Regions from separate parts of the Enterobacter sp. I4 genome, predicted to be linked through region 3. Evidence: predicted binding sites of a transcription regulator. Region 3 holds the regulator's gene; each other region holds the start of a gene.
What was found. The regulator LexA, encoded in region 3, represses DNA repair genes until DNA is damaged. The targets are predictions, from matches to a motif close to TNCTGTATGTACATACAGNA.

Region 1: the regulator LexA is predicted to act here: its motif matches at 2,023-2,042, upstream of dinB (DNA polymerase IV).
Region 2: the regulator LexA is predicted to act here: its motif matches at 8,394-8,413, upstream of sbmC (DNA gyrase inhibitor SbmC).

Annotation. Positions count from the first base shown of each region.
Region 1 is NZ_JALBUO010000002.1:225,395-235,551, forward strand. Features, by position in the region: gene pepD (cytosol nonspecific dipeptidase) at 1-901, shown strand, start outside; gene dinB (DNA polymerase IV) at 952-2,010, opposite strand; gene MOQ06_RS13410 (glycerophosphodiester phosphodiesterase family protein) at 2,170-3,033, shown strand; gene nqrM ((Na+)-NQR maturation NqrM) at 3,064-3,267, opposite strand; gene nqrF (NADH:ubiquinone reductase (Na(+)-transporting) subunit F) at 3,267-4,490, opposite strand; gene nqrE (NADH:ubiquinone reductase (Na(+)-transporting) subunit E) at 4,501-5,097, opposite strand; gene MOQ06_RS13430 (NADH:ubiquinone reductase (Na(+)-transporting) subunit D) at 5,104-5,742, opposite strand; gene MOQ06_RS13435 (Na(+)-translocating NADH-quinone reductase subunit C) at 5,735-6,529, opposite strand; gene MOQ06_RS13440 (NADH:ubiquinone reductase (Na(+)-transporting) subunit B) at 6,522-7,757, opposite strand; gene MOQ06_RS13445 (Na(+)-translocating NADH-quinone reductase subunit A) at 7,760-9,103, opposite strand; gene dpaA (peptidoglycan meso-diaminopimelic acid protein amidase) at 9,404-10,144, shown strand; gene MOQ06_RS13455 (class II glutamine amidotransferase) at 10,115-10,157, opposite strand, start outside.
Region 2 is NZ_JALBUO010000001.1:1,541,391-1,551,547, forward strand. Features, by position in the region: gene hisD (histidinol dehydrogenase) at 1-751, opposite strand, end outside; gene hisG (ATP phosphoribosyltransferase) at 757-1,656, opposite strand; His leader region at 1,702-1,825, opposite strand; gene hisL (his operon leader peptide) at 1,801-1,851, opposite strand; gene MOQ06_RS07330 (SDR family oxidoreductase) at 2,025-2,849, shown strand; gene MOQ06_RS07335 (LysR substrate-binding domain-containing protein) at 2,891-3,820, shown strand; gene yoeI (membrane protein YoeI) at 4,040-4,102, shown strand; gene MOQ06_RS07345 (APC family permease) at 4,092-5,450, shown strand; gene sbcB (exodeoxyribonuclease I) at 5,510-6,937, opposite strand; gene dacD (serine-type D-Ala-D-Ala carboxypeptidase DacD) at 7,138-8,310, shown strand; gene sbmC (DNA gyrase inhibitor SbmC) at 8,429-8,902, shown strand; gene MOQ06_RS07365 (FUSC family protein) at 8,994-10,052, shown strand.
Region 3 is NZ_JALBUO010000001.1:135,502-145,658, forward strand. Features, by position in the region: gene ubiA (4-hydroxybenzoate octaprenyltransferase) at 1-652, shown strand, start outside; gene plsB (glycerol-3-phosphate 1-O-acyltransferase PlsB) at 749-3,169, opposite strand; gene MOQ06_RS00655 (diacylglycerol kinase) at 3,324-3,692, shown strand; gene lexA (transcriptional repressor LexA) at 3,801-4,409, shown strand; gene dinF (MATE family efflux transporter DinF) at 4,473-5,810, shown strand; gene MOQ06_RS00670 (CsbD family protein) at 5,930-6,139, shown strand; gene zur (zinc uptake transcriptional repressor Zur) at 6,188-6,700, opposite strand; gene MOQ06_RS00680 (cupin domain-containing protein) at 6,818-7,306, shown strand; gene traF (conjugal transfer protein TraF) at 7,475-8,785, shown strand; gene dusA (tRNA dihydrouridine(20/20a) synthase DusA) at 8,868-9,863, shown strand; gene pspG (envelope stress response protein PspG) at 10,000-10,157, shown strand, end outside.

The DNA.
Region 1 (10,157 bases), on a different contig from region 3:
TATTTCGACCCTGCCGCTGAGCCGCGAAGCGATCCCTGCTGGCTTCGAGACCTTTAAGCTGACGCTGAAAGGGCTGAAGGGCGGTCACTCCGGTGGTGATATTCACCTGGGCCTCGGTAACGCCAACAAACTGCTGGCACGTTTCCTGGCTGGCCATGCGGCTGAACTGGATCTGCGCCTGGTGGACTTCAACGGCGGTACCCTGCGTAACGCCATTCCACGCGAAGCCTTTGCGACCGTAGCGGTACCTGCGGCGAAAGCGGATGAGCTGAAAAAGCTTTCCAGCGTGTACCTGGATATCCTGAAAAACGAACTGTCTGCGAAAGAGAAAAACCTGACGGTGGTGCTGGAGTCCGTAACGACGGATAAAGCCGCGCTGACCGTGCCGTCCCGTGACGCTTTCGTCCAGCTGCTTAACGCAACGCCAAACGGCGTGATCCGTAACTCTGACGTCGCGAAAGGCGTGGTGGAAACCTCACTGAACGTGGGCGTTGTGACCATGGGCGACGACAGCGCAGAGATCATCTGCCTGATCCGTTCCCTGATCGACAGCGGTAAAGAATACGTTGTGAGCATGCTGGAATCTCTGGGTACCCTGGCGGGCGCAAAAACGTCTGCGAAAGGCAGCTACCCGGGCTGGCAGCCGGATGCAAGTTCCCCGGTGATGGCGCTGGTGCGCGAAACTTACCAGCGTCTGTTCAACAGCACGCCAAACATTCAGGTTATTCACGCGGGCCTGGAATGCGGTCTGTTCAAGAAACCGTATCCGGATATGGATATGGTTTCCATTGGGCCAACCATCACCGGTCCGCACTCGCCGGATGAGCAGGTTCACATTGAAAGCGTCGGCCATTACTGGACGCTGCTGACTGAACTGCTGAAAGCCATTCCTGCGAAGTAACACCCTCACCCCCGCCCTCTCCCACGAGGAGAGGGCGGACAACGTTGCGCCTACAGTCCCAGCACCAGCTGACGTTCCAGCTGGGGATCCAGCAGCGTGACATGCAGCCCCACCAGCCTTACTCCTCGCCCGGCCCGACGCTCTTCCCACGCCTTTTTTGCCGTCGCAATAAGATCCTCTTTGTTCAGACGCGGCCAGACGTGCTCCTGCGTCGTCTGCTGAAAGTCATTAAATTTCAGCTTGATGCCCTGCCGGGCAATCAGTAAATCCGGCTTCACCTTGATAAGGCGTCGTTCCAGTTCCGGATAGAGCTGTTCCGTGATAATGGTTTCGCATTCCGACCAGTCGTGGATATCTTCGCTCAGCGTGCGTTCAACCCCGACGGATTTACGCAGCCGTTCGCTGTTCACATCACGATCGTCAATGCCCTGGCTGCGCTCCCACAGCACGCGGCCAAACTTACCAAAGCGCTTAAGCAGCATCGCCAGATCGCTTCGCTGTACGTCTTCGCAGGTGCGTAATCCCATATTTTCCAGCTTCGCAGCGGAAACTTTACCGACGCCGGGAATTTTACTGAGCGGCAGCGTTTTTAAAAACCCCGGAACCTCTTCCGGGGTGATGACGTACTGGCCGTTGGGCTTGTTTAAATCGGAAGCGATTTTGGCGAGGAATTTTACCGGCGCGACGCCGGCCGACGCCGTCAGGTTCAGCTCGGTGAAGATGGTCTGGCGGATCTCCTGCGCCATCAGGGTGGCAGAGCCGTGGCAGTGCACGCTGTCGGTGACGTCCAGATAGGCTTCATCCAGCGATAACGGTTCAATCAGGGAGGTATAGCGGGAGAAGATCTCCCGAATATGGCTCGACGCTTCTTTGTACGCGTCAAAACGACCGGGCAAAAGGGTAAGGTGCGGACACAGTTTTAGCGCCATCGCCGTCGGCATGGCGCTGCGCACGCCAAATTTGCGTGCAGGATAGTTCGCGGTGCTGATCACACCGCGCTGGACACGACTGCCGCCAATGGCGATAGGGATGTCCCGCAGCGCGGGGTTGTCACGCATCTCCACTGCGGCAAAAAAACAGTCCATATCGACATGGATTATTTTGCGCATTGATTACACCACACATGTATTTATATACAGTATAACAAAAGGCAAAAAATGCGTCAGCTATTTTCCTTTCTCTCAGTTGTCATAAATACATGATACAAAGGATCGAAATAAAACCTTTATATTCATAAGCTTATCAAAGTAAATGGAGAGATATCATTCATGAGGAAAATACTTTCGGTTTCGTTACTGTTTCTGGCAAGCGCGGCATCCGCTAATCCTGAGATCGTTGCACACCGGGGAGGCACCGCGGATGCACCTGAAAACACCCTGCCTGCGATTAAGCTCGCGCTCGAAAACAAAGCAGATATCGTCTGGATAACCGTGCAGCTTAGTCGGGATGGCGTACCGGTGCTCTATCGACCGGCTGACCTGAAAGCGTTAACCAGCTTGCAGGGAAAAGTGTCACAGTTTACCGCTGAAGAGCTGGCAAAGGCGGATGCCAGCGTTAAGTGGAAAGATAAGGGCCTGCCGGAAAGCCTGCTGAACGCGTCGATACCGACGCTGAAGTCGGTACTAACGACCTGGCCGGACGCGCGGTTTTTCATTGATATCAAATCGCCGGACGCCGATCCGGCGACGATGGGCAACAAACTGCTTAACGTACTGAAGGAGACCAACAGCCTGAATCGCGTTCGCGTCTATTCAACCGAAGATCGCTATATGGAAGCACTCCCTGCCGACATTCCTCGCTTTGTCACGCGCAGCGAGACCCGCACGCGACTGGCCACCGTTTCGTTAAGCCACGAATGTCTGCCTCCTTCGCAAAAAATGGACGATTACTGGTACGGGCTTGAGTTAAACCGCAAAGTAGAGGTAGTTGAAAAATTCACCCTGGGCGAAGGTGTTTCCCCGGCAACATTAACGTGGGACAAAGAGGCCGTTGACTGTTTCCGCTCGCAGGGCAATGCCCATTTAATTTTCATCGGCGTGAACACCAGTGAGGATTATCAGAAGGCCAGGGCATTAGGTGCCGAAGGCGTGCTGGTGGACTCGCCAGCCAGCGCCAAAAGCTGGGTAAAATAACGAATAAAGGCCGCAAGAAGCGGCCTTTTTCTAGATGATCCTCTGCTGGTCCCGAGCCAGCCGTTTTTTCCGCGCATCGCACGGTTCCGGGCAGTCGCACACCTTCTCCATTCCAATGGAAGAGATGCCGCCGCAGCTGCCCTGAATGCTTTTACGCTTGATGATCCAGCCTAAAGACATGCCAAAAATCACCAGCACAAACACCGCAAAGGTCGCCAGAAAGGTCAGCACAATCAGCCTCCGAAATCATCAAGCATGATGTTCTCATCTTCCACGCCAAGATCTTTGAGCATCTTAATCACGGCGGCGTTCATCATTGGCGGACCACACATATAGAACTCGCAGTCTTCCGGTGCCGGATGCTGTTTGAGGTAGTTTTCATACAGCACGTTGTGGATGAAGCCCGTATAGCCGGTCCAGTTATCTTCAGGCTGCGGATCGGAAAGCGCCACGTGGAAGGTAAAGTTAGGGTTATCGCGCGCCAGCTGTTCGAACTCATCGTCATAGAACATTTCGCGCAGCGAGCGCGCACCGTACCAGAAGCTTATCTTACGCTTGCTGCCAAGACGCTTAAGCTGGTCAAAGATATGCGAACGCATCGGCGCCATCCCGGCACCGCCGCCGATAAAGACCATTTCCGCATCGGTATCTTTGGCGAAGAATTCCCCGAACGGGCCGGAGATGGTCACTTTATCGCCTGGCTTAAGAGACCAGATATACGACGACATCACGCCCGGCGGTGCGTTTGGCACGTTAGGCGGCGGCGTAGCGATACGCACGTTGAGCATAATGATGCCCTTCTCTTCCGGATAGTTCGCCATGGAATAGGCGCGAAGCGCGGGCTCTTTTACTTCGGAGACAAAGCGGAAGAGATTAAATTTATCCCAGTCGGCCCGATACTCCTCGGGCACGTCGAAGTCCGCATACGCCACGGTGTGCGCCGGGCAATCAATCTGGATATACCCGCCCGCACGGAACGGGACGCTCTCCCCTTCAGGAACGCGCAGCTTGAGCTCTTTAATGAAGGTAGCTTTGTTATCGTTAGAGATAACCTCGCACTCCCATTTTTTAACGCCGAAGATCTCTTCCGGCAGCTCAATCTTCATGTTCTGACGCACCGCGACCTGGCACGCCAGACGGCAGCCCGCTTTCGCTTCACGCTTCGTGATATGCGACAGTTCCGTTGGCAGAATATCACCGCCGCCCTCTTTCACCGTCACGCGGCACTGCCCGCAGGAGCCGCCGCCACCGCAGGCCGACGAGACAAAGATCCCGTTGCCGGAGAGCGTATTCAGCAGCTTATCCCCTGCCGGCGTACGGATCTGATTCTGCGGGTCGTCATTGATATCAATGACCACATCCCCGGAATTGACCAGCTTCGCACGCGCCGCCAGAATCAGCCCTGACAGCACCAGTACTATCAGCGTGAACATCACCACGCCAAGAATAATTTCCATCTGTTAGCCCTTATAGCTGCACACCGGAGAAGGACATAAAGCCCAACGCCATCAGGCCGGTGGTGATAAAGGTGATCCCTAAGCCACGTAATCCCGCTGGCACGTTGGCATATTTCATTTTTTCACGGATCCCCGCCATGGTGACGATCGCCAGCATCCAGCCGATACCGGAGCCGAAACCATACACAACCGATTCACTGAAGTTGTAATCGCGCTGAACCATAAACGAGACGCCGCCAAAAATAGCGCAGTTCACGGCGATAAGCGGCAGGAAGATCCCCAGCGCGTTGTACAGCGACGGGAAATACTTATCGAGGATCATCTCAAGGATCTGCACCAGCGCCGCAATCACCCCGATAAAGGTGATGAAGTTCAGGAAGCTGAGATCAACGCCCTCCACCAGCGCGCTGTCCCGCAGCACGAAGTTAAACACCAGGTTGTTGATCGGAACGGAAAGCCCCAGCACAACGGTAACCGCCACGCCCAGACCAAACGCCGTCGATACCTTTTTAGAAACAGCAAGGAACGTACACATGCCCAGGAAGAAGGCGAGCGCCATGTTTTCAACAAACACCGCGCGCACAAATAAACTCAGGTAATGAGCCATCGTCGGTTACTCCTTTTCCTGCTGTTCAGGCTTCAACGTGCGAATCAGCCAGATCAGCAAACCGATAATGAAAAATGCGCTTGGGGCCAGCAGGAACAGGCCGTTCGGCAGATACCAGCCGCCGTTCTGTACCGTGTCCAGCACCGTAATGCCAAACAGCTTGCCGCTGCCAATAAGCTCGCGCAGGAAACCAACCGTCAGCAGGATCACGCCGTAACCCAGGCCATTGCCGATGCCGTCCATAAAACTCGCCAGCGGCGGCATTTTCATGGCGTAGGCTTCTGCACGCCCCATCACGATGCAGTTGGTGATAATCAGGCCGACAAACACCGAAAGCTGCTTCGAGGTTTCATAAGCAAAGGCCCGCAGCAGCTGATCGACCACGATCACCAGCGAGGCGATGATCGCCATCTGCACGATGATCCTCACGCTGTTGGGAATGTGGTGGCGGATCATTGAGATAAACATGCTGGAGAATGCCGTCACCAGCGTTACCGCCAGCGTCATCACCACCGCCGTTTCCAGCTTGGTCGTTACCGCCAGGGCGGAGCACACGCCCAGCACCTGGAGCGTTATGGGGTTATTGGCTAAGAGTGGGCCAATCAGCACCTTTTTAACTTCTTTCAGTTCACCCGTATCAGCCATTGTTTAGCGCTCCTTCACGTACATTTTTCAGGAAGGGACCAAAGCCCAGTTCACCCATCCAGAAATCAAAACTGTGCTGCACGCCGTTTGAGGTGAGCGTGGCGCCGGAAAGACCGTCAACGGCAAATTCATCACCGGGACGCGCGCCCCCTTTCACCACCTTCAGCGCAGGCTGACCGTTGTCATCGAGCACTTTTTTACCGACAAACTGGGCACGCCAGTTAGGGTTCTCAACTTCGCCACCCAGCCCCGGCGTTTCGCCCTGATCGTAATAGGTGATGCCTTTGACCGTGCGGCCATCGGTATCCAGTGCCACAAAGGCGTACATCATTGACCACAAGCCGTTGCCGTAGATGGGCAAAACTACTTCCTGCACGCGTTTTTGCTCGTCACGCACCAGGTAGATCTCCGCGATGTTGCTGCGGCGCTTAATTCCTGCCGGATCCTGCGAGGCGTCAAGCATGGTGCTCATCTGCGGATCTTTTAGCGCCAGCGCCTGGTTATATTTCGCCGGGTCTTTATCCATCAGCTCACCGGTTTTCAAATCCACCAGCCGCGCGGTAATGCGTTCAGCAAACACGGCCGCGACGTCATCCTTCGTCATGCCGTCCTGCATCAGCCCGGCCACGGCCAGGATGTTGCGCTGTTTGTCCAGCGCACGTTGCTCCTGCTGCAGCGGTTTTAACCCTACGGCAGAACCGGCCACGATAACGGAACAGACCAGGCACAGTACCAGCACCACCAGCAGCGTTTTGCTGATGCTGTCGTTATTTTTGATCTCAGCCACGCGCCTTCCTCCGCTTAATGTTGGCGCGCACGACCAGATAGTCGAACAGCGGCGCAAACAGATTGGCAAACAGAATGGCCAACATCATCCCTTCCGGATAGGCCGGGTTGACCACGCGAATCAGTACACACATCACCCCAATGAGCGCCCCATAACACCATTTCCCCCTGTCGGTAAACGAGGCAGAGACGGGATCGGTGGCCATAAACATCATGCCGAACGCAAAGCCCCCCAGCACAAGGTGCCAGTACCACGGCATGGAGAACATCGGGTTAGTTTCTGAACCGATAAGATTGAACAGCGTGGCGGTGAGCACCATCCCAAGCATGACGCCAGCGACGATGCGCCAGGACGCCACGCGGCCAAAGAGGATGATGGCCCCGCCGATCAGGATCATCAGGGTAGACACTTCACCAATGGAGCCCGGGATGTTGCCAAGAAACGCGTCGAACCAGGTCACAGGCTGGCCGGTGGCATTGTTGATCAGCGTTTCGCCGCCGCCTGCCGCCCACTGTGAAAGTGGCGTAGCGCCCGAAAACCCGTCTGCCGCCGTCCATACCAGGTCGCCAGAGATTTGCGCCGGGTATGCAAAGAACAGGAACGCGCGCCCCGCCAGCGCGGGGTTAAGGAAGTTACGTCCGGTTCCGCCGAAGATCTCTTTAGCAATGACCACGCCAAAGCTAATCCCCATCGCCGCCTGCCAGAGCGGCAGCGTTGGCGGAACAATCAGCGCAAACAGAATAGAGGTGACGAAGAAGCCCTCGTTGATCTCGTGTTTGCGGATGATGGCGAACAGCACTTCCCAGAAACCGCCCACGATAAAGACGGTCATATAGATTGGCAGGAAGAAGACGGCGCCCAGCGTCATCATGCTGATCCAGCCGGCATCTGCCGCAAAGCTCACGCCCAGCGTCCGCGCCAGACGATAGTGCCAGTCAGACTGGATCACCTGCGCCAGCTGCTCTGCATCGTACATGTGATGCAGCGCCGGAATAGTCTGCAACCCGACGTTGTACATGCCCCAGAACATCGCCGGGAAGACCGCGAACCACACCAGAATCATCATGCGCTTCAGGTCGATGGCATCGCGAACGTGCGCCGCGCCTTTGGTTACCAGACCCGGCGTGTAGAAAATGGTCGATGTCGCTTCATACAGCGGGTAGTACTTCTTCAGTTTACCCTCGGTAAAATGCGGCTCTATTTTTTCAAAGAGGTGTTTTAATCCCATGATTATCCTTCCTGCTCAATGCGGGTTAACACCTCGCGCAATACGGGTCCATATTCGTATTTACCCGGACACACATAGGTACACAGCGCCAGATCTTCTTCGTCCAGCTCAAGACAACCCAGCGCCTGCGCGCTGTCGGTATCGCCGGCAAGGAGATCGCGCAGCAGCACGGTTGGCAGAATATCCAGCGGCATCACGCGCTCGTAGTTGCCAATCGGAACCATGGCGCGCTCCCCGCCGTTTGTGCTGGTGGAGAAGTTAAACAGCTTATGACGCAGGAAGTGGCCGAGCGTGGTGCGGGTCACGGAGTATTTTTCTGCGCCCGGCAGCACCCAGCCAAACAGCTCTTTCTCGCGCCCTTCCAGCACCACGCTTACCTGAAGATGGAAACGTCCCAGCCAGGCCATCGGGCCTGTTGCGTGTCTGCCGCTCAGCACCGAGCCGGAGATAATGCGGTTTTCACCCTCTTTTGTTTCGCCAGCCAGCAGCGCAGTAATGTCCGCCCCAAGCAGAGTACGAACCAGACGCGGTTGGGTTGCCTGAGGGCCGCCAATAGCGACAATGCGTTCAGCATGCAGTTCGCCCGTGGTGAACAGCTTACCGATAGCAATCACGTCCTGATAATTGAGGTGCCAGACCTGTTTCGTCAGGCTCACCGGCTCCAGGAAATGGATATGCGTGCCCACCAGTCCCGCCGGATGAGGCCCGGCAAATTCATTAAAGGCGACCTGCCCTTGCGGGTGCCCGCCCAGCTTACCGCCGCTGGCCTGGCAGACATGCACTTTACCCGGCGTCAGGCGCGTTAAAACGGTGAGACCGGCATCGAAAGCTTTTCGTTCGGCCAGAATGAGAGGCTGCGGGTCCGCGCTGAGCGGATTGGTGTCGATGGCCGTAACGAAAATAGCCGCCGGCACGGTGCCGGGCACGGGAGTTTTGCTGAAGGGACGCGTACGAAACGCCGTCCACAGCCCCGACTCCAGCAGTTGAGCCTGCACCGCTTCGCGACTGAGGGTAGCGAGATCGGCCTCGTCGTAATGCGCAAATTCGCGTTTCTCGTCACCTTCAATTTGAATAACAACCGATTGCAGGACGCGGCGCTCACCGCGATGGATGGCAGCGACGGTGCCGCTGGCAGGGGCTGTAAACATGACGCCGGGATTTTTTTTATCCTCGAATAGCGCCTGTCCTTTTATTACGCGATCGCCTTCCTGCACCAGCATCGCCGGGCGCATCCCCACGTAGTCATCGCCCAAAATAGCGACGTGGTGAATGCTGGCGCCCGGCGTTACGTGCTGTTCAGGCACGCCAGAGATGGGCAGATCGAGTCCTTTTCTGATTCTAAACATGTGGTTAGCAGGTATCCATGAACAACAATCCAGAGTGGCCGGAGTGTACCATTTTGGGCCCCTGCAAGGGCAGTAAATCCGCCGTCCGGCGCGCCGAATTGCGAGCTAATGCGCAAAGTTCCTGGAGTCAGGTCAGAGTGAATGGGCTATAACGTAAAACTAATTTGTAAACTCAAAGGTTGGCTCTTGCGAAAATCTCCATCGGTGCTAATGTGAGCGCTCCTGTCCAGATTAGTCTGATTTCGGGTGTCTTTTGCCGTTCTGGCAAGTTGGTCATTGTTTTATCAAGGAACCAGTAGTATGCGTAAAATCGCATTGTTCATTGCGATGCTTCTGATACCGTGCATGTCGTTTGCCGGGCTGCTTGGCAGCAATAGTTCAACGACGCCGGTCAGCAAAGAGTATAAACAGCAGTTGATGGGATCCCCGGTTTATATTCAAATCTTCAAGGAAGAGCGCACACTCGAGCTGTTTGTCAAAATGGGCGAGACGTATCAGCTGCTCGATAGCTACAAAATCTGTAACTACTCTGGCGGGCTGGGGCCAAAACAGCGTCAGGGCGACTTCAAAAGTCCGGAAGGGTTTTACAACGTTCAGCGTAACCAGCTAAAACCGGACAGCCGCTTCTATAAAGCGATTAACATTGGCTTCCCCAATGCCTTTGACCGTGCTCACGGTTACGAAGGTAAATACCTGATGATCCACGGTGCCTGCGTGTCTGTCGGCTGTTATGCGATGACGGATTCCGGCATTGATGAGATTTTCCAGTTTGTCACGGGCGCGCTGGTCTTCGGCCAGCCGAATGTTCAGGTCAGCATCTACCCGTTCCGTATGACGGATGCGAACATGGCGCGCCATAAATACTCGGTTTACAAGGATTTCTGGCAACAGCTAAAACCGGGCTATGACTACTTTGAGCAGACCCACAAGCCGCCGGTGGTATCCATCGTCAATGGCCGTTACGTGGTGAGCAAGCCGCTTAGCCATGAAGTAGTCCAGCCGCAGCTGGCGTCAAATTACGCGGTCCCCGAGGCAAAATAGCACCCACTCGCCT
Region 2 (10,157 bases), 1.4 Mb from region 3:
AGTCTGGCGTGGCGCCGCTGTCGGCGATCACCAGTACTTCAGACGGCCCGGCAGGCATATCAATCGCGGCGCCATCCAGACGCTGGCTGACCTGGCGCTTCGCTTCGGTAACGTACGCGTTGCCCGGGCCAAAAATTTTGTCGACCTTGGGAACAGACTCCGTTCCGAACGCCATGGCGGAAATCGCCTGCGCTCCGCCCACCTTATATACCGCCTGCACGCCGCAGAGTTTTGCCGCATAGAGGATCTCATCGGCAATCGGTGGCGGAGAGCACAGCACCACTTTCTGGCAGCCGGCAATGCGTGCCGGGGTTGCCAGCATCAGTACGGTCGAAAACAGCGGAGCAGAGCCGCCGGGAATATAGAGGCCGACGGAGGCCACCGGGCGCGTCACCTGCTGGCAGCGCACGCCGGGCAGGGTTTCCACGTCCACGGCCTGCAGTACCTGCGCGGTGTGGAAGGTATCAATATTTTTTACCGCGACGGCCATCGCCTGTTTGATCTCGTCCCCAAGGCGGCTTTCCGCCTCGGCGATCTCCTGGGCGGTAACCCGTAACTCGTTAACCTCGGTTTTATCAAACGTTGCGCTGTACTCGCGCAGGGCATCGTCCCCGCGGGCTTTGACGTTGTCGAGGATCTCCCCCACGGTGCGGGTGATGCTCTCAGAGGCGGAAATGGCCGGACGCATCAGCAGCTCGCGCTGCTGCGCGTCGCTGCACGTATTCCAGTCGATGATTGTGTTAAAACGCATGGCCGTTACTCCATCATCTTCTCAATTGGCAGCACCAGAATAGAGCTTGCCCCCAGCGCCTTCAGTTTTTCCATGGTTTCCCAGAACAGGGTTTCGCTGCTGACCATGTGCATCGCCACGCGCTGCTGGTCGCCCGCCAGCGGCAGGATGGTTGGGCGCTCGGCGCCCGGCAGCAGGGCAATTACCTCATCCAGACGTTCGGTTGGAGCGTGCATCATGATGTATTTGGATTCACGCGCCTGAATCACGCCCTGAATGCGGGTCAGCAGTTTGTCGATGAGCTGCTGTTTGGCGTCGGCCATGTCGCCGTCGCGCTGGATAAGGCACGCTTTGGAGCGGTAGATAACCTCCACTTCGCGCAGGCCGTTCGCTTCCAGCGTGGCGCCGGTGGAGACGAGGTCACAGATGGCATCGGCCAGGCCCGCACGCGGGGCCACTTCCACGGAGCCATTCAGCAGGCAGGATTTGAACTGCACGCCTTTTTGGTCGAGGTAACGCTTCAGCAGGTGAGGGTAAGAGGTGGCGATACGTTTACCGTTAAGCGCGGCCGGGCCGTCCCACGCTTCATCAACCGGCGTCGCCAGCGACAGGCGGCACCCGCCGAAGTCCAGACGGCGCAGGGTAAAGTAGCGCGGATCTTCACCCTGAGCGCGGCGGGTGAGCAGCTCTTCTTCCAGCACGTTTTCGCCGATGATGCCGAGGTCAACGACGCCGTCCATCACCAGGCCAGGAATATCGTCATCACGCACGCGCAGAATATCGATCGGCATATTTTCAGCAAGGGCGATCAGGCGCTGGGTGTGCAGGTTAATTTTAATCCCGCAGCGGGCCAGCAGTTCGCGTGAATCGTCGCTTAAACGGCCTGATTTTTGAATAGCTATGCGTAAACGTGCGTTATCTAACATTCTGTGTTCCTCGTTAACCTGTAATAACCTGTCTGAATGCGGTCCAAAAAAAAGCCCCCGGAAGGTGATCTTCCGGGGGCTTTTTCATGCGTTCATGCACCACTGGAAGATCCAAACGTCTTCCAGCACACATCGCCTGAAAGACTAGTCAGGATGATGGTGATGGTGGTGGTTTTTAAATGGAACGCGTGTCATATAAATTCTCGTTGAATGCTTATGCATTTGATGTCTTTTAACCTAAACCAGTTGTACGCCAGAAAGCAAGGGCTTTTTTTGATCATTAATTCATTTCATATTGATGCTATGAATTGTGCGTTCCATCAGGCTGGCGTAGCCTTATAAAAGGCGGAGTTAAGCGGAGAATGTACATGAAAAAGGTCGCGATTGTCGGTTTAGGGTGGTTAGGAATGCCGCTGGCGATGTCATTAGCCGCGAAAGGCTGGCAGGTGACGGGGAGTAAGACCACGCGGGACGGGGTTGAAGCGGCGCGCATGTGCGGCATTGAGGGCGTCGAGCTGCGTCTCGAACCTGAGTTAATTTGCGATACGGACGAGCTGGATGAGCTGATGAATGTGGACGCGCTGGTGATTACCTTGCCGGCGCGGCGCAGCGGGCCGGGAGAGACGTTTTACCTGCAGGCCGTACAGGAGATTGTGGACAGCGCGCTGGCGCACCATATTCCGCGCATCATCTTTACCAGCTCAACGTCGGTTTATGGCGACATCGACGGCACGGCGAAGGAGAGCACCGAGCGCCGTCCGGTGACCGCCAGCGGCCGGGTGCTGAAAGAGCTGGAGGACTGGCTGCATAACCTGCCCGGCACGCAGGTGGATATTTTACGCCTCGCCGGGCTGGTGGGGCCGGGGCGTCATCCGGGGCGTTTCTTTGCCGGTAAATCGGCGCCGGACGGCCAGCACGGCGTCAATCTGGTGCATCTGGCGGACGTTGTCAGCGCGATAGAGCTGCTTTTACAGGCTCCAAAAGGGGGGCACATCTATAATATATGTGCGCCTTCGCATCCGCCGCGCAGTACCTTTTATCCGCTGATGGCGCGCCAGCTTGGCCTGGCTCCGCCGGTATTCAGCGATGCGCAGGGCGATCGCAAAGGCAAAATTATTGATGGCAATCGCATTTGCCATGAGCTGGGGTTTGAGTATCAGTATCCCGATCCGCTGGTTATGCCGATGGAATAACTGCACCGGCGGAGACAATCGCACACCGCAAGGGGGCGAAGATGAAACCGCTGCTGGATGTTCTCGTTATTCTGGATGCGCTGGAAAAAGAGGGGAGCTTTGCCGCCGCTTCGGCAAAGCTCTACAAAACGCCTTCGGCCCTGAGCTATGCCGTGCAAAAGCTTGAGAGCGATCTTAACATTCAAATTCTTGACCGCACCGGTCATCGCGCGCGCTTTACCCGCACAGGGCAGATGCTGCTGGAAAAGGGGCGCGACGTGCTGCATTCGGTGCGCGAGCTGGAAAAACAGGCCGTTAAGCTCCACCAGGGCTGGGAAAATGAGCTGGTCATTGGGGTAGATGACACGTTCCCTTTTTCGCTGCTTACGCCGCTCATCGAGGCGTTTTATCAGCGCCACAGCGTCACGCGGCTGATTTTTATCAACGGCGTGCTGGGCGGCTCGTGGGACGCCTTAACGCAGGGCAGGGCGGATATCATCGTTGGGGCGCTGCATGAACCACCCCAGCTGAGTGAATTTGGCTATGCCCGCTTGGGCGTTCTGGAGCAGATTTTTGCCGTAGCGCCTCATCACCCGCTGGCAAATGAACCTGAGCCCGTTACCCGACGCGTGATTAAAAACCATCGCGCCATTGTGGTAGGCGACAGCGCGCGTCCGGAGTGCGGCATATCATCGCAGCTACTAGACGAGCAGGAGGCCATCACCGTTTTTGATTTTAAAACCAAGCTCGAACTGCAAATTAGCGGCCTGGGGTGCGGCTATCTTCCCCGCTATTTAGCGCAGCGGTTTATTGAAAGCGGAGCGCTGGTGGAAAAACAGGTTTTAGCGCAACGCGGTAACGAATCGGTTTGGGTGGGCTGGAATGAACAAACCGCAGGGCTTGCCAGCGCCTGGTGGCGAGACGAAATTTTAGCAAATAGTGCTATCGCCGCCGTTTACTCTCAGGCAGATGATGGGAAATCAACCAGTTAGAAAAATTAATTTATGGGCTTGTTTCTCAATGTATTGCGTTTTGTATCTGGAATAGGGCAAAATGCCGCCGCTGCAAACAAATGAATAATCGACGATATAAAAGGCGTCGGTTATTTTTTTTTGCATGTACGAAACGAAACTAAAAACCAAGAGGCCGGGCTTCGTACCGGATAGATATTTACTAAAATCCGACAGTTGTTGTCGCTGAGGAAGAAAGAAATGGGGCAATTTTTCGCTTACGTGGCGGTTATCACCGTAAAGGAGAATAACTATGTCGCATAACGCAACTCCAAACACCTCTCGCGTGGAATTACGTAAAACGCTTACGTTGATTCCGGTTGTTATGATGGGCCTGGCCTATATGCAACCGATGACGCTGTTCGATACATTCGGTATCGTATCAGGCCTTACTGACGGTCACGTTGCAACGGCGTACGCCTTTGCGCTGGTCGCCATTCTCTTTACGGCGCTGAGCTACGGTAAACTGGTTCGCCGTTTCCCGTCCGCAGGCTCTGCGTACACCTATGCTCAGAAATCCATTAGCCCGGCGGTTGGCTTTATGGTGGGCTGGTCATCCCTGCTGGACTACCTGTTCATGCCGATGATCAACATTCTGCTGGCAAAAATTTACTTCGAAGCGCTGGTGCCTTCCGTGCCGTCGTGGATCTTCGTGGTGGCGCTGGTGGCCTTTATGACCATCTCTAACCTGCGCAGCATCAAGACCGTGGCTAACTTCAATACCCTGATCGTTATTCTTCAGATGGGTATTGTGGCGGTTATCGTTGGGCTGATTATCTACGGCGTTTCCCACGGTGAAGGCGCAGGTACGCTGACCAGCACCCGTCCGTTCTGGTCTGAAGGCGCGCACGTGGTGCCGATGATCACCGGCGCGACTATCCTGTGCTTCTCGTTCCTGGGCTTCGACGGTATCTCTTCTCTGTCTGAAGAGACCAAAGACGCCGAGCGTGTGATCCCGAAAGCGATTTTCCTGACTGCGCTGATTGGCGGCCTGATCTTCATCGGCGCGTCATACTTCCTGCAGCTGTACTTCCCGGACATCTCTCGCTTTAAAGATCCGGATGCATCACAGCCTGAAATCATGCTGTACGTGGCGGGTAAAACCTTCCAGTGGGGCGTGCTGATCTTCTCCAGCGTAACCGTACTGGCTTCCGGTATGGCGGCTCATGCGGGCGTATCGCGTCTGATGTACGTGATGGGCCGTGACGGTGTGTTCCCAACCCGCTTCTTCGGTTACGTGCATCCAAAATGGCGTACCCCGGCGTGGAACGTGCTGCTGGTTGGCGCAATTGCGCTGCTGGCGATTAAGTTCGACCTGGTTACAGCAACTGCGCTTATCAACTTCGGTGCGCTGGTCGCGTTCACCTTCGTTAACCTCTCCGTGATTTCGCAGTTCTGGATCCGTGAGAAGCGCAACAAGACGCTGAAGGATCACATCAACTACCTGGTGCTGCCGGTGTGCGGTGCGCTGACGGTGGGCGCGCTGTGGATTAACCTGGAAGAGAGCTCAATGGTTCTGGGTCTGATCTGGGGCGGTATCGGTCTGGTTTACCTGGCCTGCGTAACGAAGAGCTTCCGCAACCCGGTTCCTCAGTACGAAGACGTAGCGTAAGTTTTAACGCGTTAAAAAAAAGCCGGAGACATCGCCTCCGGCTTTTTTATATCTGCGGTTCAGACAATCTCCTGCGCATACTGGTACAGCGCCTTCAGCAACGCCTGCTTCTCGGCATCACCTTCATACTGGCCGTACAGCATCTCCAGCTCCTGGGCATAGCTGTGCAGGTACTCGGGCGTAAAGACGTTACGACGATGCTGTAACCAGCGCTCCTGCTCTGCTTCATCCAGCGTGCCGGGGTAGTTACGTGCCCGATAGTTAAACATCAGCTTCTCGATACGCTTATCCGCAAAGGTGATATCCAGCGCGGGCAGGTTACGCGGGTCGGTTTGCAGCACGATATTCATCGCCGCCCGATCGGCGTCGCTAAAGAAGCCGTTGTACAGCTGTGCATCCACGTTTTCTGACGGCACAAACGGCTCCGCTTCAGCAAAAATGGCGACGACTTTCTCGCGCACCTGCGGGTTGTCGCGCAGCACCTTCAGGTTATCGAGGCAGTGCTGGCGGTTAATCCCCAGCCGGTCGGCGTCTTCCGGGCGCAGCGTATTGGCCTGCGCCAGTACAGGGCATTTATTGATATGCACCAGCTTAACCGGCACAGCGGGCAGGTCACCCAGCGCCTCTTTCGGCGTATACAGCCGCTCGCGTAAGGTGTCGCTGTCGAGATCAAGCAGCGGCGAAATATCCCCGGCGAGATCCACCATGATAACGGCGTTACGGTTGTCCGGATGCCAGGCGAGCGGCGCCACCCAGCTCGTGTTTCCGCGCCACGCGCCGAACATACCCGAAATATGCACCAGCGGCTTCATCTGCGGTACATCAATCAGCGTCATCAGCTTCTGCTTGCTGCGATGGCTCAGCAGATATTCAAACAGGCGCGGCTGCGCGGTTTTAACCAGCTTCGCCATGGCGATGGTCGCGTAGACGTCCGCCATCGCGTCGTGGGCGTTGCTGTGCTCGATGCCGTTGGCCTTCGTCAGGTGCTCCAGCCTGAAGCTCGGCAGGCCGTCGTCATTTTCCGGCCAGGTAATCCCCTCCGGGCGCAGCGCATAGCAGGCGCGCATGATATCCAGTAAATCCCAGCGCGAATTGCGGTTCTGCCAGCTCCAGGCATAGGGATCGTAGAAGTTGCGGTAGAAGATATTGCGCGTCACTTCATCGTCGAAACGGATGTTGTTGTAGCCCACCACGCAGGTATGGGGCACGGTAAACAGATCGTGAATACGGCGGGCAAATTCCGCTTCGCTGACGCCTTTCTCCCGCGCTTCCTGGGGCGTAATGCCTGTCACCATCACCGCGCCAGGCTGCGGCAGGTAGTCATCGGCGGGCCTGCAGTAAAACACCTCGGGCTCGCCGATGATATTAAATTCGTCGTCGGTACGGATGGCAGCAAACTGCGCCGGTCTGTCCAGCGCCGGATGGGTGCCAAAGGTTTCGTAATCGTGGAACAAAAAAGTCGGGCGCGCGGCAGAGTCAGACACCAGTAATCTCATCCTGTTAAAAATTGACGTCTCTATGGTAAACGATTGGGGTGAGCAGTCCGAATAAAAAGCACGCTCACGCAAGAAATTTGCGAGATCTGTTCCGGTAAAACCTGCGCGCTGTCACATTTTTTTGCAATTAAGGCAGGTAACGACATCAGAACTCCCGTAAAAAGGTCATCGATTTTTAATGACCTGAGGATATACCGTTGAAACGCCGTCTGTTTATTGCTGTTTCTTTACTCGCTTCGAGTATTTCATCCGCGCTGGCTGCCGATCCGCTGGATTTTTCACCGCAGCCTCCTGCCATCCAGGCAGGATCGTGGGTACTGATGGATTACACCACGGGTCAAATCTTAACGGCGGGCAACGAACATCAGCAGCGCAATCCGGCGAGTCTGACCAAGCTGATGACGGGATACGTTGTCGATCGCGCCATTGACAGCCACCGCATCAGCCCGGACGACATTGTGACGGTAGGGCGTGACGCCTGGGCAAAAGGCAACCCGGTCTTTGACGGCTCATCGCTGATGTTTCTCAAAGAGGGCGACAGGGTTTCCGTACGCGATCTCAGCCGCGGCCTGATTGTTGACTCCGGCAACGACGCCTGCGTGGCGCTGGCCGATCACGTGGCGGGCGGTCAGCCGCAGTTCGTCAAACTGATGAACGACTATGTGGAAAAGCTGCACCTGCGCGATACCCACTTCGAAACCGTGCATGGTCTGGATGCGCCAGGCCAGCACAGCTCTGCTTACGATCTTGCGGTGCTGTCCAGGGCCATCATTCACGGTGAACCAGAGTTCTACCATATGTACAGCGAAAAGAGCCTGACCTGGAACGGCATCACCCAGCAGAACCGCAACGGCCTGCTGTGGGATAAAACGATGAACGTCGACGGCCTGAAGACCGGGCATACGTCGGGCGCGGGCTTCAACCTGATTGCTTCTGCGGTGGACGGCCAGCGCCGGCTGATTGCCGTTGTGATGGGGGCAGACAGCCCGAAAGGGCGCGAGGATCAGGCGCGCAAGCTGCTGCACTGGGGACAGCAGAATTTCGATACGGTGCAGATTCTGCATAACGGGAAGAAGGTGGGCACCGAGCGCGTCTGGTACGGTAATAAAGAGCAGATCGCGCTGGGCACGGATCGGGACTTCTGGCTGTCGTTACCGAAAGCGGAAATACCGAACATTAAGGCCAAATACGTGCTGGATAAAAAAGAGCTGGAAGCGCCGATTGCCGCGCATCAGCGGGTAGGGGAAATCCAGCTGTACGATCGGGACAAGGTGGTGGCGCACTGGCCGCTGGTTACGCTGGAAGGCGTTGATAAGGGTGGCGTTTTCTCCCGCCTTGGTGATTATCTCCACCATACATTCTGACCTTTTTGAGCAGACTGGCAGCGTTGCGAGTCTGCTCGCATAATTAACACTTCTCGTTTGCCGATAATATTTACTCTGCTTTATAGTGTATAAATACACAGTAATAAACGGAGGCAGCATGGACTACAGCATCAGGCAGCAGCAGAAACGTACGATCGCAGGCTTTCATCTCGTAGGGCCGTGGGAGAAAACGGTCAAGCAGGGATTTGAACAGCTGGTCATGTGGGTAGACGGCCGTCATATCCAGCCGCAGGAGTGGGTGGCCGTTTATTACGATAATCCGGATCAAGTACCGGCAGAAAAACTCCGCTGCGATACCGCCGTAACGGTAGCGGACGATTTCACCATTCCTGAGAACAGCGAAGGGGTAATGATGACCGAGATTGCTGCCGGTGATTATGCCATCGCCACCGCGCGAGTGGAAAACGATGACTTCGCCACCCCGTGGTATCAGTTCTTCAACTCCCTGCTGGAGGACAGCAAATTCCAGATTGCACCAAAGCCCTGTTTCGAACGCTATCTGAACGATGGCAATGCAGACGGCTACTGGGACATTGAGATGTTTGTTCCGGTAGAGCATAAGGTGGGTTAAGCCTGCGGAATGCAGGGTTTTTCAGCCGGGTGTAAACAATCCGGCTGAAAACACAGTACAATTGTGGTTTGCCGTGAAGCTGGAGACGGGTGTGCGCCCCGACAAATCATTAACGCCCTTTGAAATTCGGTTATACAAACATTATCGCGTGGTGCACGGTTGCCGCATCGCGCTGGCGTTTGTTCTGACCTTCGTTCTGGTTCGTTTGCTGGATATTCCGGAAGGAACGTGGCCGCTGATCACGCTGGTGGTGGTGATGGGGCCTATCTCCTTTTGGGGTAACGTTGTCCCGCGTGCATTCGAGCGTATTGGCGGCACCGTTTTAGGCTCTGCGCTTGGGCTTATCGCTCTCAAGCTGGAGCTGATTTCCTTCCCGGTCATGCTGCTGTGGTGCGCGGTGGCGATGTTTCTTTGCGGCTGGCTGGCGCTGGGCAAGAGGCCGTACCAGGCCCTGCTGATTGGCATTACGCTCGCGGTCGTGGTCGGCGCCCCGGCTGGGGACATGACTACCGCGCTATGGCGAAGCGGGGACGTTATTCTCGGCTCGCTGCTCGCCATGCTGTTTACCGGCATCTGGCCGCAGCGCGCTTTCCTGCACTGGCGCATTCAGATGGCCAGCTACGTCACCGCGTTTAACCGCGTCTACCAGGCCGGTTTTTCTCCAAACCTGATCGAACGTCCGCGGCTGGAAAAGCACCTGCAAAAAATCCTCAATGATGTGGTCAAAATGCGCGGGCTGATTACTCCGGCAAGCAAAGAAACGCACATTCAAAAAGCCATTTTTGAGGCCATTCAGACGGTCAGCCGCAATCTGGTCTGCATGCTTGAGCTGCAAATCAATGCCCACTGGGCTTCACGTCCCAGCCACTTCCTGATGCTCAACGCGCATACGCTGAAAGAGACGCAGCAGATGACGCAGCAAACCCTGCTGACCATTGCCCACGCGCTCTACGAAGGGAACCCCCAGCCGATTCGGGCCAACAGCGAGCGCCTGAATGAAATCGTCGCCGAGCTGAAACAGCTGATGAATGAACGGCATGTCGACAGCGTGGCGGAAACGCCCATCCATGGCTACGTCTGGCTGAGCATGGAGCTGGCGCGGCAGCTGGAGCTGTTATCGCAGCTGATCTGCCGGGCGCTGCGCAAATAAAAAGCGTATGTGACGCCTGCTGCTTCGATTCAGCAACAATTAGGGTTATGATGGTTTTAAACGATATACTCATTGTCATTCGCAGCCGCTGTCTGTTAAAACGGT
Region 3 (10,157 bases):
ATTTGATGGACACGTTAAGCGCACCGCCAATCGTCCTCTGCCGAGCGGTCAGGTAACCGGAAAAGAGGCGCGCATCCTGTTTGTGGTGCTGGTGCTGCTCTCTTTCCTGCTGGTGTTAACGCTCAACACCATGACTATCCTCCTGTCCGTCGCCGCGCTGGCGCTGGCCTGGGTTTACCCGTTTATGAAGCGATACACCCATCTGCCGCAGGTGGTGCTGGGTGCAGCATTTGGCTGGTCGATTCCGATGGCGTTTGCCGCGGTCAGCGAGTCCGTTCCGCTTAGCTGCTGGCTGATGTTCCTGGCGAATATTCTCTGGGCCGTCGCGTACGATACGCAATATGCGATGGTCGATCGCGATGACGATCTGAAGATCGGCATTAAGTCGACGGCGATCCTGTTTGGTCGTCACGACAGGCTAATCATCGGCATTTTGCAGGTGGCGGTGCTGGCGCTGATGGTGGCGATTGGTCGCCTGAACGGGCTGAACTGGGAGTTTTACTGGTCCGTGCTGGTGGCGGGGCTGCTGTTTGCGTACCAGCAGAAGCTGATCGCAAAGCGCGAGCGTGAAGCCTGCTTTAAGGCGTTCCTGAATAATAACTACGTCGGGCTGGTGCTGTTCCTGGGGCTGGCGATGAGTTACTTCTCCTGAAAGCCCGGTGACGAGGTAAAAAAACGGCAGTCAGAGACTGCCGTTTTTCATGTTTTCACATATGCACCTGGGATAGGGCATCGAACCGCTGAAACATCACTCGCCCTGCGTCGAACTCTCAATCGTCAAACGCACATCCGAGGTAATCAGCTCCGCCAGCATCTGATAAACCTTCAGCGTCTCAGCAGGCTCGGCGTCGCCCGTATCGCTGATAAACCCTTCATCGCGCAGCGTCAGTACCAGCGAGCTGAATACCGCTTTGTCGAAGAATTCCGGTGCGTTAATGCCGTGCAGTACGGACAGGCGCTGTGCCAGGGTCCGGCTCTCTTTTTCCAGCGTACCGCGGTTGATTGAAGGGTTTGCACTCAACAACCAGAAGGTGATGGCATAGCGCTGCAATGTTTCGCGCGCGCCGGAAGCGAGGAGCTGCAGGGTACGAGAGCGTGACGGATTGATATGCAGTTCGTCACTATTGGTGGTAATTAGCCCCTGACGATGCATCTCTGCCGACATTTTATCGAGCTCTACCGCCAGCTCATCTTTACTCCAGCGCAGGAACAGCTCCGCTTTCAGCATCGGGTAGATGGTCTGAATATGGCGCAGCAGTTCCTCACGTGAAATACGGCGATGCTGGGTAATTATGGCCGCCATCAGCGACGGCAGCATCAGCATATGCGTGATGTTATTGCGGTAGTAGGTCATCAGCACGGCCTGCTCGCGCGGCAGAATGATGATGTCACCGATCGTATCTTTCTCGACTTCGAACTTGTTCATCTGCAGCGCGTGGTCGATTAGCTCGCTGGCGGTGGCAGACGGCACGGTCGAATCCGCGGAGTACGGCACGTTGCGCATGATGTCCAGGTAGCAATCGATCTGCTCGGTCAGCTGTTCGCGGGTGAGTGAACGCTGGCGAGAGGCCAGAAGCGCGGTACAGCACAGGTTCATGGCGTTCGCAGCACCGGCGTTGTTGATGCGCACCATGAGCTCGGAAGCAATGCCGTTAACCGTTGGCGTCAGCCAGGCCGGGCGTACCGCTTCGATAGGATCGATAGACTCGCGCCACTCCGGAACGTGGTTGTTCAGCCAGGTCATCAGCGGCATTGGCTCGCCAAAGTTTACGTAGCCCTGACCGAGGTTGCGCAGCTTGCTCAGCCCACGCAGCATCTGCGGCAGGCTCTCTTTCTCTTTGGTCGCACCGCGCAGCTCTTTTGCGTAGGTTCCCACTTCCATCACGTGCTCATAACCAATGTAAATCGGCACCAGCGTGATAGGGCGCGTACCGCCGCGCAGCATCGCCTGGATGGTCATCGACAGCGTGCCGGTCTTCGGATCGAGCAGACGACCGGTACGGGAGCGTCCCCCTTCAACGAAGTATTCAACGGAATAGCCGCGGCTGAACAGCTCGCCCAGATACTCACGGAAAACGGTGGAGTAGAGCTTGTTGCCCTTAAAGGTACGACGGATAAAGAATGCGCCCAGACGGCGGAAAATCGGGCCCGCTGGCCAGAAGTTCAGGTTAATACCGGCAGCGATGTGCGGCGGTACCAGACCCTGGTGATAAAGCACGTAAGAGAGCAGCAGGTAGTCCATGTGGCTGCGGTGGCAGGGCACGTAGACAATCTCATGGCCGTCGTGCGCTAACTGACGCACGCGCTCGGCGTTGTGGACGTTAATGCCCTGATATAGGCGGTTCCACGTGAAGCCGAGAATACGGTCGGACAGACGAATCATCTCGTAGGAGAAGTTCGCGGCGATCTCTTCCATCAGCGCAATCGCGTTCTGCTGCGCTTTCTCGTGTGAAATTTTCTTGCTGCGCGCTTCGTCTTCTACTGCACGGGCAATCGCTTTGGATGCCAGAAGCTTGTTGAACAGATCCTGTCGCGCCGGAAGGCGTGGTCCCACGGCCGCCAGACGCTGGCGTGCAAAGTGCATCCGGGCAACGCGCGCCAGCTTTTGCGCAATGATCTTATCGGTGCCGTGTTCGTCCGCCATGCGGCGCAATGAAACGGAAGGAGAGAAGCGGACAAAGCTGTCGCGTCCCAGCCAGGAGACGGCGAAGAACTTCTGAATGCCGTTGAGCATGCGCAGCGGCGGGTTCTCTTCCCCTTTTTCGCGTCCCGGACGACGCCCAAACATCACCGACACCGGCACCATCTGTACGTCCAGATCGGGGTTGCTGCGGTGCAGATCGAGGTAGTCATGGAACAGCTTGATGGACTCTTCTTTCGGCGTGTAATAGGTAAACACGCGTGGCCCGCCATGAATGAACACGTAGCGCGGCAGCAGGGTGCCGTCGACTTCCAGCGGCTCAAGCGGGTCGGGTAAATCGTGCGCCAGACATTGAGCGCGAAGCGTCAGCAGGTCTGCCTTCGAGTTATAAGGCAAAACGTACATAATAGGGCGCGACGTATCGAGCCCTAATTCCAGCGCGGGTTCTGCTGGAATAGACTTACTTTTTACCAGTACGCTTAATGGTAAATTAAGTAATTTGTAGTAAATTCGTGGCCAGCCGGACATAAACGATGTAAAGCCTCTGGTTAATAATGCAATTGCGGCGCAAGGATAACAGAAAGCGCGCAAAATTTCTGTTGTTACCCGTCATACTTGAGGCTGTAGCGCAACGCGCTGTGCCCCCTGTTACAGACGCTCTTTTTCCTGAAAGGTTCTTTAAATGGCCAATAATACCACTGGGTTAACCCGAATCATTAAAGCCGCCGGCTATTCCTGGAAAGGTTTCCGTGCCGCGTGGATCAATGAAGCCGCATTTCGCCAGGAGGGTATCGCAGCTATTGTTGCGGTGATTATCGCCTGTTTCCTTGATGTTGACGCGATTACCCGCGTGCTTTTAATTGGCTCCGTACTGTTGGTGATGATAGTGGAAATTCTTAATAGCGCTATTGAGGCCGTCGTTGACCGTATTGGGTCAGAATTCCATGAGCTTTCTGGCCGTGCGAAAGACATGGGCTCTGCCGCCGTGCTGCTGTCGATTATCACTGCGGTAATAACCTGGGTCACGCTGCTTTGGTCACATTTCCGATGAGCCTCGAGGAATAATTAAGTCCCTGGTTTTTTGTGCAGTTTTTGGTTCCAAAATCGCCTTTGACTGTATATACTCACAGCATAACTGTATATACACCCAGGGGGCGGAATGAAAGCGTTAACGACCAGGCAGCAAGAGGTGTTTGATCTCATTCGGGATCATATCGGCCAGACGGGTATGCCACCCACGCGTGCAGAAATCGCGCAGCGTCTGGGCTTCCGTTCTCCTAATGCTGCCGAAGAGCACCTTAAGGCGCTGGCGCGTAAAGGCGTCATTGAGATAGTTTCCGGCGCGTCACGCGGTATTCGTCTGCTGGTGGAAGAAGAGACCGGTATTCCGCTGGTGGGTCGCGTCGCCGCAGGTGAACCCCTGCTGGCACAGCAGCATATCGAAGGGCACTATCAGGTTGACCCGGGCATGTTCAAGCCGAGCGCTGATTTCCTGCTGCGCGTTAGCGGAATGTCCATGAAAGATATCGGTATTCTTGATGGCGATCTGCTGGCGGTACACAAAACCCAGGACGTGCGTAACGGACAAGTGGTCGTGGCGCGCATCGATGATGAAGTGACGGTTAAGCGCCTGAAGAAACAGGGTAATACCGTACAGCTTCTGCCAGAAAACAGCGAGTTTTCCCCCATTGTAGTGGATCTCCGCGAGCAGAACTTCTCTGTTGAAGGCCTGGCGGTAGGTGTTATCCGCAACGGCGAATGGCTGTAATCTCTTCCTGACAGGCCGCAGTTCCTCTGCGGCCTGGCTTATTTTCTGATTCCGGTAATTTCAATGGCCTTGCTAACTTCTGCCGATAAGGCGTTGTGGCGTCTTGCGCTACCGATGATTTTTTCCAATATCACCGTTCCTCTGCTGGGGCTGGTTGATACGGCGGTAATCGGGCATCTGGATTCGCCGATTTATCTGGGCGGCGTCGCGATTGGCGCAACGGCGACCAGCTTCCTCTTTATGCTGCTGCTCTTTTTGCGCATGAGTACGACAGGCCTGACGGCCCAGGCGTACGGTGCAAAAGATCCCCTGCGTCTTGCTCGCGCGCTGGTTCAGCCGCTTATCCTGGCTTTTGGTGCCGGCGCGTTAATCGTTCTGTTGCGTACGCCGCTTATCGATCTGGCGCTTCATATTGTGGGCGGCAGTGATGCTGTACTGGAGCAGGCCCGGCGGTTCCTTGAAATTCGCTGGCTGAGCGCGCCTGCTTCACTGGCAAACCTGGTCCTGCTGGGCTGGCTGCTGGGCGTGCAGTATGCCCGCGCGCCGGTGATCCTGCTGGTGGTGGGTAACCTTCTCAATATTGTCCTCGATCTCTGGCTGGTAATGGGGCTGCACATGAACGTCCGCGGCGCGGCGCTGGCCACGGCAATCGCCGAATACGGCACGCTGCTTATCGGTTTGTGGATGGTCTGGCGCGTGCTGGCGATGCGCGGTATTACGCTTGCGCTGCTGAAAACGGCCTGGCGCGGCAATATGCGTAAGCTGCTGGCGCTCAATCGCGACATCATGCTGCGTTCGCTCCTGTTGCAGCTGTGCTTTGGCGCACTGACGGTTTTTGGCGCGCGCCTTGGGCCAGAAATAGTTGCGGTCAACGCCGTTCTGATGACGCTCCTGACCTTTACCGCATACGCGCTGGATGGCTTTGCTTACGCCGTAGAAGCGCACTCAGGTCAGGCCTATGGCGCGCGTGAAAGCGGCCAGCTGCGCGAAGTATGGCGTGCAGCCTGCCGGCAGGCGGGCCTGGTGGCACTGATTTTTGCGCTGGTTTACGCCTGCTTTGGCGGGCATATTGTCGCGCTACTCACCTCGTTGCCCACGCTGCGCGAGCTGGCAGATCGCTATATCCTCTGGCAGGTGGTTTTACCGGTGGTGGGCGTGTGGTGCTATCTGCTGGACGGCATGTTTATCGGTGCGACGCGAGGGGCGGAGATGCGTAACAGCATGGCCGTCGCTGCGGCGGGGTTCGGCCTGACGCTGTTGACGCTGCCGTATCTCGGCAACCACGGTCTGTGGCTTGCGCTGGCGGTCTTTCTCTCACTGCGCGGCCTTTCGCTGGCTGTTATCTGGCGTCGCCACTGGCGAAACAATACCTGGTTTCCTGCCCGAAGCGATATATCGTAACGGTTAAAGATTCCGAATATAAAACCAGCTGCCGAATCCTTAACTACAATAATAATCACGTCCAGCAGAAAAGAACGAAGCGGACGATACTCTTAGACGCTTAACACGAGGACACGATTATGAATAAAGATGAAATCGGCGGCAACTGGAAGCAATTCAAAGGTAAAGCGAAAGAACAGTGGGGTAAGCTGACAGATGACGATATGACCGTCATTGAAGGCAAGCGCGATCAGCTGGTAGGTAAAATCCAGGAGCGCTACGGTTACGAAAAAGATCAGGCGGAAAACGAAGTCAAAGACTGGGAAACCCGTAACGACTACCGCTGGTAACCGGACAGTACCCCAAAGGGCGGCCATGAGCCGCCTTTTTCTTTGCCGTCAGCGCGGCTTTTTCTTCACCAGAATGGAGTGATCGTGCTGGCAGGCATCCTGATGGCGGCATGATTCCACCTCCACGCAGGCAGAGCATAAGCCGTGTGCTTCTATCACGTTATGGCGTAGCGCAAAGCCCATTCTGGCTGCCAGCGTATGCATAATATCTTCCACGCCTTCTGCACCTTCCTCCTTTACCACGCCGCAACGATCGCAGATAAACATAGCGGACGTGTGGGTCGGCTGGTCGAAAAGGTGGCAAAGCACGTAGCTGTTTGTTGATTCCACCTTATGCACAAACCCTTGTTCGAGCAGGAAATCGAGCGCCCGGTAGACGGTTGGCGGTTTTGCCTGCGGCTCGCTTTCGCGCAGCAGGTCGAGCAAATCGTACGCGCTGATGGCGCCCTGCTGCAGGCTCATCAGACGCAGTACCTCAAGGCGCTGCGGGGTCAGGCGCACATTGCGTTGCGCGCACAGCTTTTCAGCTTGCGCTAACAGCTCTTTTGTGGACTTGTCCATCGGGCACCTCGGATGTGGAAAGGGTAGAAAACCCTCACTTTATCATGTTCTGATAAAAACACCGAGATCCGCCGGGCTGTGCTATACCTGACGCATCGCAAATGGGGAGAATGCATAATGAAAAGACCTGACTGTATTCGGCACTGGCGGGACGTAGAAGGTGCCGATAACGCCACCTATCCTGACAGCAACGAACATTTTTCAATTGGTGCGCCGCTGTCCCGCAAGCTGGGGCTGGGCCGCATCGGTATTCACCATGAACGGCTGCCGCCCGGACGCCGCACGTCTTATCCCCATGCTGAAAGCGACGAAGAAGAGTTTGTGTACGTTCTGGAGGGTTACCCGGAGGCCTGGATCAATGGCTATCTGTGGAAGCTCGAACCCGGAGACAGCGTGGGGTTCCCTGCCGGGACGGGAGTCTGCCATACCTTTATCAACAACACCGATGAAGAGGTGCGCTTGCTGGTAGTGGGGGAGGCCAATAAAAAACATAACCGCATCTACTATCCGCTCAATCCGGTATATGCCGCGACCCGCGAAGACCGCTGGGTGGATCATCCGCCTCAATTTTTTGGTCCGCACGATGGAAAACCTGGGCGAAAATAATTTCCTCTTCTATAAATATTGATGGTCGTCACATATTACAACAGGCCGGGATGGAATTTAACTTAAGGAAATAGCGGGTCTTTTTGCACTTATTCACAGCAATAGTTCGTTCCTGTTTGGGTGATAACAGACAGGGTTAACTAATAACAAACTATTTACGAGCACACTGTGAAAAAACATTTTAAGTTTTCGATGGTTAGCATCGCTGTCTCCTTTTTTATGGCAAATCAGGCGGGAGCAGCCAATACCTGGACGGAAGCGCGTAGTGACGCAATGGGCGGCACGGGCGTGGCAGCAGGCAGCTATGGCAGCGGGGCGTTAATCAACCCTGCGCTGCTGGCAAAGTCTAAACCTGAGGATGACGTGACGGTCATTTTGCCGTCCGTTGGCGTGCAGGTGACCGATGAAGACAATCTTCAGGACGAGATCGACACCATTAACGACAAAATCAATCGCTACAAGGATGTGGTTGATAGCCTGACGCCCATTGATATCATCACCAATCCATTAGGTTCGATCAATCAGTTCCAGGGCGCCGCGAAAGATCTCGCTGATGAGCTGGACTACCTGAAGGGCAAAACCGCACGCGCTAACGCGGGCGCCGGAATTGCCGTCAGTATCCCTAACGATGTGCTCTCGGTGGCCTTTATGGCGAAAGGCTACGCCCATGGCCGGGTCAGCTCCTCTATCGATCAGCAGGATATTGATTATCTGCGCGGTATTCAGGGAAGCGATGCGGTGGCTGCCGGCGTGGCGCTGGACGCCGCGCTAAACGGTACCGATCAAATCACCAAAAACCTGAACTCTACGGCGTCCGGCCGGGCGGCAATTGTGTCCGACTACGGTATTGCGGTGGCCCGCCAGTTCGATCTTGGCGGCGTTCCGGTTTACGTTGGCGTCACGCCAAAGCTGCAACAAACCTGGCTTTATAACTACACCACCTCAATCTACGATTACGACAGTAGTAAGTGGAACGACAGCCGCTACCGTACCGACGACACCGGCTTCAACGTCGATGCCGGTATTGCTGCTGATTTCGGTGAAAACTGGACGGTTGGCGTGAGTGGGCAAAATCTGATGTCGCGCGATATCGAAACCAAGGATATCCGCATCCGCAACGGGCGTACGGGAGAGGTGGTGAGTTATAAAGACACCTATCAGATCCGTCCGCTGGTGACCGCCGGAGCCGCCTGGCACAACGATCTGGTGACGCTGACCGCGGACGGTGACCTGACCGAAACCAAAGGCTTCAAAAGCGAAGATACCTCCCAGTATGCCGGCATTGGTGCTGAAGTCACGCCGCTTAGCTGGCTGGCGGTGCGCGCCGGTTACCGTGCGGACATGAAAGGTAATGACAGCAACGTCTTTACCGGCGGCGTCGGGTTTGCGCCGTTCAGCACCGTTCATGTCGATCTGATGGGGCTTTATGGCGAAGACGAAACCTGGGGCGCCGGCGCTCAGCTGAGCATGACGTTCTAAAGTACACCGGAGGCGCTGCGCCTCCGGCTTTTCTTTGTGCTATAGTAGCGCCCCTTTTCCACCAGATGCTTAAAACTTCGCCATGTTGTCAGAACGCCAGACCACCTTCCCAGCACACCGTTTCTCCATTGCGCCGATGCTCGACTGGACGGACAGACACTGCCGCTATTTCCTGCGCCAGCTCTCCCGCCATACGCTGCTGTACACCGAAATGGTCACCACCGGCGCAATTATCCATGGCAAGGGTGACTATCTGGCGTACAGCGAAGAAGAGCATCCGGTTGCGCTACAGCTGGGTGGCAGCGATCCGGCCACGCTGGCGCAGTGCGCAAAGCTGGCTGAAGCGCGCGGCTATGACGAGATTAACCTCAACGTCGGCTGCCCCTCCGACCGCGTGCAGAACGGCATGTTCGGCGCCTGTCTGATGGGTAACGCACAGCTGGTCGCAGACTGCGTCAAAGCGATGCGCGATGTCGTGTCCATTCCGGTTACGGTCAAAACCCGTATCGGCATTGACGACCAGGACAGCTACGAATTCCTGTGTGACTTCATCGACACGGTGTCAGGGAAGGGTGAGTGCGGCATGTTTATCATCCACGCCCGTAAAGCCTGGCTCTCGGGCCTCAGCCCGAAAGAGAACCGCGAGATCCCGCCGCTGGACTACCCGCGCGTGTACCAGCTGAAGCGCGATTTCCCGCATCTGACCATGTCGATCAACGGCGGAATTAAGTCGCTGGACGAAGCCAGAGCGCACCTCGAACATATGGATGGCGTGATGGTCGGGCGCGAGGCGTATCAAAACCCGGGCATCCTGGCGACGGTTGACCGTGAAATCTTCGGCACTGAAGGTGCCGACGCCGATCCGGTAGCCGTGGTGCGCGCCATGTATCCGTACATTGAGCGCGAGCTGAGCAACGGTACCTATCTGGGCCACATTACCCGCCACATGCTCGGCCTGTTCCAGGGCATTCCTGGCGCGCGCCAGTGGCGTCGCTACCTCAGCGAGAACGCGCATAAGGCCGGTGCGGATATTAACGTGCTGGAACACGCGCTGCGCCTGGTCGCGGATAAGCAATAAAATTCGCTAAAAGATGGTCAAAAACACCACGCCCTGCAACACGTTGCGGGGCGTTTTGTTTTCAAAACAAAGGGTTATTTTTGGCATGATTCTTGTAACGATTGCAGCATCATTCGGGAATTCGTGGGAGAGCACCATGCTGGAACTACTTTTTGTGATTGGCTTCTTTATCATGCTGATGGTCACGGGCGTATCGCTGCTCGGTATTCTGGCCGCGCTCGTTGTCGCTACGGTGGTGATGTTTGTCGGCGGACTGTTTGCCCTGACGATCAAGCTGTTGCCGTGGCTGCTGCT